3 regions of the Pseudomonas sp. ABC1 genome follow, and region 3 is predicted to be linked to each of the others. Evidence: riboswitches for the same ligand, from Rfam matches in the RefSeq annotation. Region 3 holds a riboswitch; each other region holds the start of a gene.

Region 1 (3,275 bases), 1.8 Mb from region 3:
CGCGGCGACGAAGGCACGAGGGTCTACGCCGAGGTGCGTTGCGACGCCGATTGCGATCGGAGTCATCAAGACGGCGATTGCATTGTTCGACAGGACTTCGGTCGTTATCGACGTGAACAGGTAGAGCGCCGACAGCATGAACAGCGGCCCGGCCCATGGCACCTGGGCCATCAGGTAACTGACGATGAGCGTTACCATGCCGACCTTGTCCATGGCGATGCCTATGGCCAGCATGCCGAAGATCAGGCTGAGGATCTTCCAGTCGATGGCCTTGTAGGCGTCTTCGGTGTCCAGGCAACCCGTGGCGACCACCACGCCGGCGGCGATGATCGCCAGCCCTTCGATGGGCATCACGCCGAAAGCTGCCAGCAACATCACCGAGGCCAGCGCGAGCAGGGCGATCGGCGCCTTCTCACGACGGTAGGCGCGCTCCTGCACGGTGTTGAGGCTGATCAGGTCGCCGTTGTCGGCGAAGCGCTTGATCTGTCCGGGCGTGCCTTCCACCAGCAGCACGTCGCCGAACTGCAACTGGAAGTCGTCCAGGTCGCCCTGCACATTCTCGTCCTGGCGGTGCACGGCCAGCACCACGATGCCGTAGCGCGCCGGCAGGTCGAGGTCACGCATGGGGCGATGGATATAACGCGAATTGCGCCCGACGATGGCCTCCACCAGCAGGGTGTCCTTGTTGCTGATGGTCTCGAAATCCTCGCCCCGGTTGAACGCCAGCTTGCCGCCCGCGCGCAGTTCCACCACGTCCTTGACCTGGCCGTGCAACAGCAGCAGGTCGCCGCCCTGCAAGCAAGTGTCGCGCGAAGGGGAATTGATGCTTTCCTGGTCACGCACCAGCTTCAGCACTTGCAGGCCGCTGTCGCCATTCAGGCGGGCCTCGGCGATGCTCAGGCCGATCATCGGTGAGTCGTGGGGGACCAGCAGTTCGCTCATGAAATTGCGTTCCAGGTTCGGACGCAGCTTCTGCGACAGGCTCTCGCGGTCGGGCAACAGGCGCTGGCCGATGGTCAGCAGGTAGATCACTCCCACGGCGGCGAAGGCCATGCCGGGCAGGGTGATCTCGAACATGCCGAACGGCTCCATACCCGCTTTGCGTGCCACGCCATCGACGAGGATGTTGGTCGAGGTGCCGACCATGGTCATGGTGCCGCCGAGGATGGTGATGTACGAGAGCGGGATCAGCACCTTGGACGAGGCCATGCCGGCACGGCGGGCGAGGGCGATGGCCACCGGGGTGAGGATGATGACCACCGGCGTGTTGTTGAGGAACGGTGAGATCGCCAGCGTGGTTACCGTCAGGCCGATCAGTACGCGGGTCGGGCTGCTACCGACGATCCCGCCGAGCCAGGTGGCCAGTGTGTCGATGCAACCGGTGCGCTCCAGCGCCGCTGACAGCACGAACATGCAGGCGATGGTGGCGGGCGCCGGGTTGGAGAGGACGCTCAGCACCTCATGGGGCGTGAGCAACTGGCTGACCAGCAGGACCGCTACCGCGATCCCTGCGACTAGGTCGGGGCTCCACTTCTCGCGTACGAACGCAAACAGCACCCACCCCATCAGGCAGGCGACAAAAATCAACGGCAGGTCATCGCCGAACGGCATGGGGGCATCCTTAACAGCGCGCGAATCTCGTGTGAGGTATCGGCTTCCGGAACCCGGCTGCCGCGCAAGGCGCGCACGATAATGGCATTAGCCCAGGCACGTCTAAGATCGTTTTATAAGGTGCATATGCTGCATGGTTATTTGCGGCGATGGCGGATAACCGCAAGCCCCTGGGCAGGGCCATTCGCCCCTGTCTTTTCAGAATGTTGCCAAGTAAGGTTATCGCGATGGTCCGGTTTTGCCTGTGGCGAGCCGGTAAAAAGGGAACAGGGTGCGGCGATGAGACGCCAATGCCCTGGCTGCCCCCGCAACTGTAAACGGTAAGCGACGCTCATATGCCACTGGCCTGCCAGCCGGGAAGGGAGCGAAGCGCAGGCCGTGAGCCAGGAGACCTGCCATCCGCTCGAACGGGCATCACGCTCGCTTTCTTCCCCTGACGATCGCGCGGTGGGCGCGGCAAGGACATCACATGCATATCGAACCGGGCGTCGTCGAAGGCGCCAAACTGGGTCTCAGCTACATGACGGCAGTGGGTGGCCTTGGCCTGACTGTCAAACTGGCACGCGATGCTATCCGCGACAATGGCGGCGCTACTGCACTGCTGTTGCGCAGCTTGCTGACCACCGTTCTGGTGTTCTGCTTCTTCGAGGTCTTGCCGCACCACCCTGTCGGTGTCTCGGAAGTGCACCTGATCCTCGGCTCCACGTTGCTACTGCTGTTCGGCGCGGGCGCCGCTGCCATCGGCCTGGCCGCCGGTTTGCTGTTGCAAGGCCTGCTCTTCGCGCCCTTCGACCTGCCCCAGTACGGCATGAACGTCACGACTCTACTGGTGCCCCTGTGGGCCATCAGCCAGTTGGCCAAACGCATCATTCCGGCAGGCACCGCCTACGTCGATACCTCCTACAAACAGGCACTGGCACTCTCCACCGCCTATCAGGGCGGTATCGTCGCCTGGGTAGCGTTCTGGGCGTTCTATGGCCACGGCTTCACCACGGAAAACCTGGCCGCCGTCGGCACCTTCGGCCTCGCCTATATGAGCGTCATCCTGCTCGAACCCCTGGTAGACCTCGGCGTCCTGGCCGCCGCCAAGGCATTGGCGCGCTATAGCAGGGGGAATCTGTTCAATGTGCGGTTGCATCAGGCTGCATAGAATATGCGCCCATGCAGCCGATACGAAAAAGCCGCGCAATGCGCGGCTTTGAAGATGGTGGGCCCACACGGACTCGAACCGTGGACCAAAGGATTATGAGTCGCCTAGCCGGATCGCAAACCAACAGGAGCCTATCGTAAGGTACCGAAGGTGGAGGAAGCTCAAGCTCAAGCTGCAAGCGGGTTTGGCGAAGGTAAGCGAAATTTAGACAAGCTGCCTAGCGTACCGCTATTGTACCGAAGCGAGGTGATGAGGGAAGGGGTATAATGGCATCCTGGCCACACCAGCATAGGGCTTCCTTCCGCTGGTCAGAAAGGAATAATCGAAGAGTTTGATGGGGTGAACAGCGTCATGCAGGCAGAGAGTCACGTTCAGGCGGCAATCGCGAGGATCTTCTCCTCTGCCGTCTTTCGGGAACTCGTAAGAGACGGTCGCTCGTCCCTTTTTGCGCGGCTGGTGCATGAGATCTATCGCGAAGCAAGCACCTGCCCATGGAGTGTCGGAAGATTCTTTG
Region 2 (3,275 bases), 1.3 Mb from region 3:
GCGCCGCCCATGGCAGCCCCCGGCAGCAGCCAGTGGCTCAGCCCGGCGTAACCGTAATAGAGGCACAGCACAGCACCCAGACTGGCACTGCTGCTGACGCCGAGCAGGCCAGGCTCGGCCAGCGGATTGCGCAGCAAGCCCTGCAACGCCGCCCCTGCCGTGCCCAGCGACATACCGACCAGGATCGCCAGCAACACCCTGGGCAAGCGGATTTCATGCACGATAATCCACTGCTGTACCGCAAGGTCGCGCAAGTCGTCACTGGCCGGCTGCCATTGCAGCAGCGCCCGCAGCACTTCGCCTGGCGTCAGGGCCACGGAGCCGATGCTCAGCGACAACAGGAACAACACGACCAGTATCAGCAGCAGGATGGGATTCACCAGCCGGTTCATGGGTGCAGCACTCCCGTATCGACCAGTGCATCCAGTTGCCCGGCCAGTTGCTCCGCAGCCGTCACCAGTTGCCCATCGCTGCAGCCCCAGCGGTTATCGGCGATGGTGATCGAAGGGGTATGACGCAACAGTTGCTGCAACCGAGGATGGCGCCAGTAGGATGACTTGGCATGACCCTGGTCGATCAGCATATCCGCTTTCACCAGCACATCCGGCGGAGCACCGAGCAGGCGCTCCAGCGGGTAATGCCCCCAGCCTCGTGCCGGGAAGGCGTTCTCCGCGCCAAGGGCCTGGAACACCGTATCGACATAGGTTTCGTACCCGGCACTGCCGCCATTGGGGCGCAGGTATAGCAAGCGGAATGGCCGCTCACGTGCCTGTAACCGTTGCAGGCGCGCCTGCCAATCGGCCACGTGCGCTTGCCCGGCTGCTTCCCGGTCCATGCGCCGTGCGACCAGTAGCGTGGTGTCGAATATCTGCTGCCAGGTGGTCGGGTACGGCACCGCCAGTACCTCGATGCCATGGCGCTGGAACAGCTCGCGCGGGTTCTGCGCCAGCCAGCGGCGCGAGGCCAGCACCAGGTCCGGACGCAGCGCGATAATCTCCTCGGACGTGGCCTGATTCGCCGGGTACTGGCGTGCCTGCCCAGGCATGGACGACACCCGCGCATCCTGGCTCTTGGCCGACACTGACAACAGTTGACCGGGCGCGGCCAGCCCCAGTGCCAGGTAATCCGCGCACAGGTTGGTCGACACTACGCGAGGCAGCGCCATGGCGCCCTGGACGACCAGCAGCGACAGCACAACCCCCGCCCCGTAGGCGCGGGCTTGCCCGCGAAGCCGTTGCGGCCCCCTACGAAAGCGCAAAAACATCAGAAATCGACGCCAGCCTGGCCTTTCACCCCAGCGTTGTAGGCATGCTTGACGTCACGAATTTCGCTCACCGTATCAGCCAGCTCGACCAGCTCCGGCTTGGCTGCTCGCCCGGTGACGATCACGCTCTGGTGCGCGGGCCGCTCGCGCAGGGCTTGCAACACTTCGTCCAGCACCAGGTAGTTGTACTTGAGCATATAGGTCAGTTCGTCGAGCACCACAAGGTTCAGACTGGCATCGGCGAGCATGGCCCGCGCATGGGCCCAGGCTTCGTCAGCGGCGGCCTTGTCCTTGTCCCAGTCCTGGGTGTTCCAGGTGAAACCGGTGGCCATCGCGTGGTAACGCACTTGTGGTGCGTGCTGTTGCAGATAGATGACTTCGCCGGACGCGTGGGTGCCCTTGATGAACTGAACCACCCCGGCCTGCTGGCCATGCCCCAGCGCCCGGTACAGGGTGCCGAAGGCCGAAGTGCTCTTGCCCTTGCCGTTACCGGTGATGAGGATCAGGATGCCACGCTCGATCTGCGCCTTGTCGATACCGGCATCGACCACGGCCTTCTTGCGCTTCATGCGCTCGGCATGGTTCTGCTTCTTCTGTTCGTCGATCATCGCTCGCCACTCCGCAAAGGGGCCGGATGGACGCACACAGGCAAGCACGAAAAGGCCTGGCAGCGGCAACCACCCTCACCCCGGGGTCATACCTGGTCATAACAGGCCGGTCTTCTGGCTCGCCGTCGCTCGCATACCGCGCCTTCCCGGAGCGAACCCCAGTGGCGTATCACGGCAGCGTCAGGCTTACAGCAGCGGGGGCTGCGCCGGACTCGGCATGCGCTGGGCACGACTCACCGGACTTCCCGTTTCAGCCCTGCCATGGAGATGGCGCGGGCACCTGTTCGAGGTGTGGCAGGTTAGCAGCAAAACAGTGGAAAGCCGATAGCGGGAGGGCTCGGGTGGAGCGAATCCAGATCTATACTTTTCCGCCAGGCCCAGGCGGCAGGTGCCGACCGTACCAGGGGCGCCGGGGTATACGCTTGGACAGGCGCTCCACTTCCAGCTCGTCGGAGTGGATGATCCGCAGCGCGAGCTTCATGGTCTCGATATCCAACTCCCCGCCGCCACCACCATTGCCTTGTAGCCAGGCACCGCAACCGGCCTGCTGCGGCCCGAGCCAGGGCCGCGCGAGCTCGACCCAACGCCCAGGGGCGAACCAGGGCACGCCATCGACCAGGGTGCGCACCACTTCACCGGGGTGTGCTTGCTCATGGGCCAGGAACCAGTCGTCGATACGGTCGTCGATCCAGCCATGGAACGCCCAGAACACTGGATTGACATGGGACGAGAAGGCATCGCCAAGGAAATCATTGTCCTCGCGGAACCAGCGCTCGGAGAAGTCGACAGGGTTGCGCGCATAGGGCATCGGCAGGCCGCTGTTAGGATCGCGCGCCAGGGAAGCCCAGCACATATGCAGCCAGTCATGGATACCCAGCTCGATACGCGAACCCAACTCTCCCAGACACAGAGTGCTCAAGTACTCAGGGTTCTGGTACTGCGCCTCCCACAGCTGGAAATTACCGAAATACCCCTCGCTGCTCTTGATACCGAGCAGCCAGGCATTGAAGCCAGCATCACCGGGAATCTCCCAGAACGGCGGCGTCGAATAGCCATCGTGGTTTTCCACATAGTCGATGAATGCCTGCACACCATGGCCGATATAGGGCCGTGGCGGCGGCAGACTGGGCCAGGAAAGCAACGGTTGCATGGCACGTGCCTTCAGCACCATATCCCGGTGCATGAACAGGAAGTCCTCGCCCGAGCCGTTGCGGTGGCGCTCCTTGCCCCGCGCATCCCGCTCCTGGCCTTCCGGCCCTGGCTGCCAACCCAGGCTCCGTACCCCACGCCGCTGCGTTTCGTCCAGATGCCGCCAACGATCGCGGGCGGCGTGCCAGAGCTGGTGAAACAACCGATGCCCAGGTGAAATCAGCCAGGCCTTGAGCTCAGGCCGGTAGGGAAGT
Region 3 (3,275 bases):
ATTGAACTGGCGATAGTCGTAGCGCAGGGCTGCGTTGAACAGGGTGTAGCTGCCTGCCTGGCCTTGCGTGTTGGCGTCATCCCCGGAGTAGTAGCGCTTGCCGGTGTAGACCGTCTCCAGGTAGCCCTTGAGTCCGGGCAGGAGCTGATAGGCGACATGGGCACTGGCGCTGTGGCGAGAGACCCAGGGCACCTGCTGTCCCTGGAAGGTGCCAGCCCGGTACTCGGCGTCGGTGAAGCTATATTGGGCGCCGACGCTGAGGGCGTCGCTCAACTGGCGCTCGCCTTCCAGCAGGAGGCCTTTGCGCAGGGTCTTGTCGAGGTTGATATTGGCGCCCGAGCCGGGGCCGTAGGGGCCGTTGGCGAAGGGGTCGTACATCAGCTCGTTGTCCAGGGCCAGGCGATACAGCGTGGCCTGGTAGCGCTGGCGCTGGTCCTTCCATTCGATGCCGGTTTCCCAGGAGTCGCCAGTCTGCGGCTTGAGGAATACCACCTCGGGCGCGGTGAAGGCGTTCTCGTCGACATTCGCCCAGCGCAGCACGTCTTCACGCTTGATGAAGGTGCGCAGGTTCGGGTCGATCTGCCAGCTCAGGCCGATGCTGGTGCTGCCCTCACGGTCCCGGTGCTTGCGGTTTAGGCCGTGGTTGTCGTCGTCGACTTCACTGGCGCGGTAGCCGAGGGTGGCAGTCAGTTCGTCATTGAACGTCTGGCTGAACTGTGTGTACCAGTCACGCAGGGTCTGGCGGGTCAGGGTGGCGCTCCAGGAGGCACGGTTCTCGTAGTCGCTGGTGACATGGTCGTGGCCCAGCAGCCACTCGGCCTGGCCCAGGCGATTGTCGAAGCGGCCGGTCAGGCGTGGGCTGAAGGTTTTGGTGCGGGTGTCCTGGGTGTAGTCGGAGCCTGGCCCCCAACTGCCAACACCATCCTGGTCGCTCTCGCTGTAGTCGAAGTTCAGGCCCCAGATATCGCCCAGGCGCTGTTCGAGGGCGAAGCGGTGCACCTGCGTCTTGCTGTCGAACCAGGCCTGCGAGTTGCTGAACTTGCGGTCGAGGCTGCGTTGCGCACGGGACATGGCGTTGGGGTAGAGCAGCTCGTCGTCGACGGTTTGGTATTCGTAGAGCGCATGGCCGCTGGCATGGTCATAGCGCAGGCGGCCGAAGGCATTGCTGTAGTTGCCGTTGTTATGGTCGCGGTAGTTGTCGGTGTTGCGCGTCTCGCCACTGGCATACAGCGAGAAGCCTGCCCCCAGTTGCTGGCTGACATGCCCGCGATAGGCTTCCAGGTCATGGCTGCCGCGACTGGCCTCCAGATAGGCCTCATTGTGCTGCGGCGTGCGGGTGATGATATTGATCACCCCGCCCACGGCCTGGTCGCCATAGAGCACGGTGCCGGCGCCTCGGATGATCTCGATGCGCTCGATATTGGCCAGGGGCACGCTGTTGAGATCGGGACCGGCCAGGCTGGGCTGGTTCAGGCGGCGGCCATCGACCACCACCAGGGTGTTGTTCGGTGCATTTTCGCCAAAGCCGCGCAGGCTGGGCATGGCACGGTTGCCATCGCCCATGGTGTCGCGGATCTGCAGGCCGGCCTGGGTGCGCAGCAGGTCGAGCAGGTTGTTGCTGGCGCTGGATTCGATCTGTTCCCGTGTGATCACGGCAACGCTGGCCGGGGCCGGGTTCTTCAGGTCGGTCGCGCGGGTGATGACCGTGGGGGCGAGTTCAAGTGGATCATCCTCGGCAACGGCGTGCGCTGCGAGGGGCAGCAGGCTGATGGCCAGGGCAAGACGGGACAGTTTCATCGGGTAAATCCTCAAAAGAGCGTAATGCTTTTGAGGAGGGCAGGAGCAGGCGCCCGGACGCGCCGGAGCCTGATGGTGCTGCCCTCCGCAACACCAGTGGGTTCCATGCAGGCCGGTCTCCGGGCTTTCGATCCATCCGCTCGCCTTCCCACACCGGGGTGCAGTGGCGCATGAGCGGGTGCCGAGGGTCAGTCGTGATCGATTACCGTTGCGGGGGCAGCGCCGGCCTTGCCAAGGGGCTCACCGGCTTCCCGTTTAATGCCCAGGGGGCACACCTGCAGGGATTTGAAGCGTGCGCACGATAAGGCCTGGACCTTATGTGCGCAAGGGATGGGCAGTGCTTCAGCCGGCGACCAGTACGCGGATCGCCTCCAGGCGCAGCGCGGCTTTTTCCAGCATGGCCAGGCCGTCTTCGCGCTGCTTGCGCAGGGCGTCGATTTCACTGTCGCGTACGCTCGGGTTGACCGCCTTGAGGGCGATCAGGCGTGCCAGTTCTTCATCCAGGTCGGCCGTCAGGCGATGCTGTGCTTCGCTGACGCGCTTGGCGTGGCTGGGCGCGACCTTGCCTTCGGCAACGGCGATCTGACGCGCCAGGATGTCGCGCTGTGCCTGGATGAATTTGTTGGCGCTGGCGCGGGGGACACTTTCCAACTGGTCGTTGATGGTGTCGAAGGCGACCTTGGGCGCGAGGTCGTTGCCATTGGCATCGAGCAGGCAGCGAATCGCCAGCGGTGGCAGGAAGCGCGCCAGTTGCAGGGCACGCGGTGCGACCACTTCACTGACGAACAGCAGCTCCAGCAGCACGGTCCCCGGCTTGAGGGCCTTGTTCTTGAGCAGCGCCACCGCGGTGTTGCCCATCGAGCCCGATACCACCAGGTCCATGCCGCCCAGCACCATCGGGTGTTCCCAGGTGATGAACTGCATGTCTTCGCGCGACAGCGCCTGGGCGCGGTCGTAGGTGATGGTCACGGCCTCGTCGTCGCCCAGCGGGAAGCTGGCATCCAGCATCTTCTCGCTGGGGCGCAGGATCAGGGCGTTCTCGGAGTGGTCCTCACTGTCGATGCCGAAGGCGTCGAACAGGCTCTCCATGTAGATGGGCAGGCTGTACTGGTCGTCCTGCTCTTCGATGGCTTCGACCAGGGCCGCGCCTTTCTCGCCGCCCGCGGAGTTCAGTTCCAGCAGACGGTCGCGACCGTTATGCAGCTCGGCCTCCAGGCGCTCGCGCTCGCCACGGGCCTCCTCCAGCAAGGCCTGGAAGGGGGCTGCCTCGGCATCATCGAGCAGGGCCAGCAGTTGCGGGCCGAAGCGATGTTGCAGGGCGTTGCCGGTCGGGCAGGTGTTGATGAAGGCGTTCAGGGCCTGGTGGTACCAGAGGAACAGTCGCTCATGCGGGCTGCTCTCCAGATAAGGCACGTGCAACTGGATGGTGTGGCGCTGGCCGATCCGGTCCAGGCGGCCGATCCGCTGCTCCAGCAGGT

Evidence for each region. Region 3 has a riboswitch for cobalamin ahead of HW090_RS06110 (TonB-dependent receptor). Riboswitches for the same ligand answer to the same signal wherever they lie in the genome.
Region 1: it holds a riboswitch for cobalamin, as region 3 does, so the genes downstream of both, HW090_RS13780 (energy-coupling factor ABC transporter permease) here and HW090_RS06110 (TonB-dependent receptor) in region 3, are expected to answer to the same signal.
Region 2: it holds a riboswitch for cobalamin, as region 3 does, so the genes downstream of both, cobO (cob(I)yrinic acid a,c-diamide adenosyltransferase) here and HW090_RS06110 (TonB-dependent receptor) in region 3, are expected to answer to the same signal.

Annotation. Positions count from the first base shown of each region.
Region 1 covers NZ_CP058349.1:3,149,384-3,152,658, forward strand. The annotation lists gene HW090_RS13775 (SLC13 family permease) at 1-1,611, opposite strand, end outside; cobalamin riboswitch at 1,823-2,026, shown strand; gene HW090_RS13780 (energy-coupling factor ABC transporter permease) at 2,081-2,761, shown strand; gene HW090_RS13785 (sce7726 family protein) at 3,101-3,275, shown strand, end outside.
Region 2 covers NZ_CP058349.1:129,857-133,131, reverse strand. The annotation lists gene HW090_RS00410 (iron ABC transporter permease) at 1-392, opposite strand, end outside; gene HW090_RS00405 (ABC transporter substrate-binding protein) at 389-1,264, opposite strand; gene cobO (cob(I)yrinic acid a,c-diamide adenosyltransferase) at 1,264-1,872, opposite strand; cobalamin riboswitch at 1,959-2,171, opposite strand; gene HW090_RS00395 (PvdJ/PvdD/PvdP-like protein) at 2,231-3,275, opposite strand, start outside.
Region 3 covers NZ_CP058349.1:1,389,559-1,392,833, reverse strand. The annotation lists gene HW090_RS06110 (TonB-dependent receptor) at 1-1,797, opposite strand, end outside; cobalamin riboswitch at 1,890-2,091, opposite strand; gene rapA (RNA polymerase-associated protein RapA) at 2,140-3,275, opposite strand, start outside.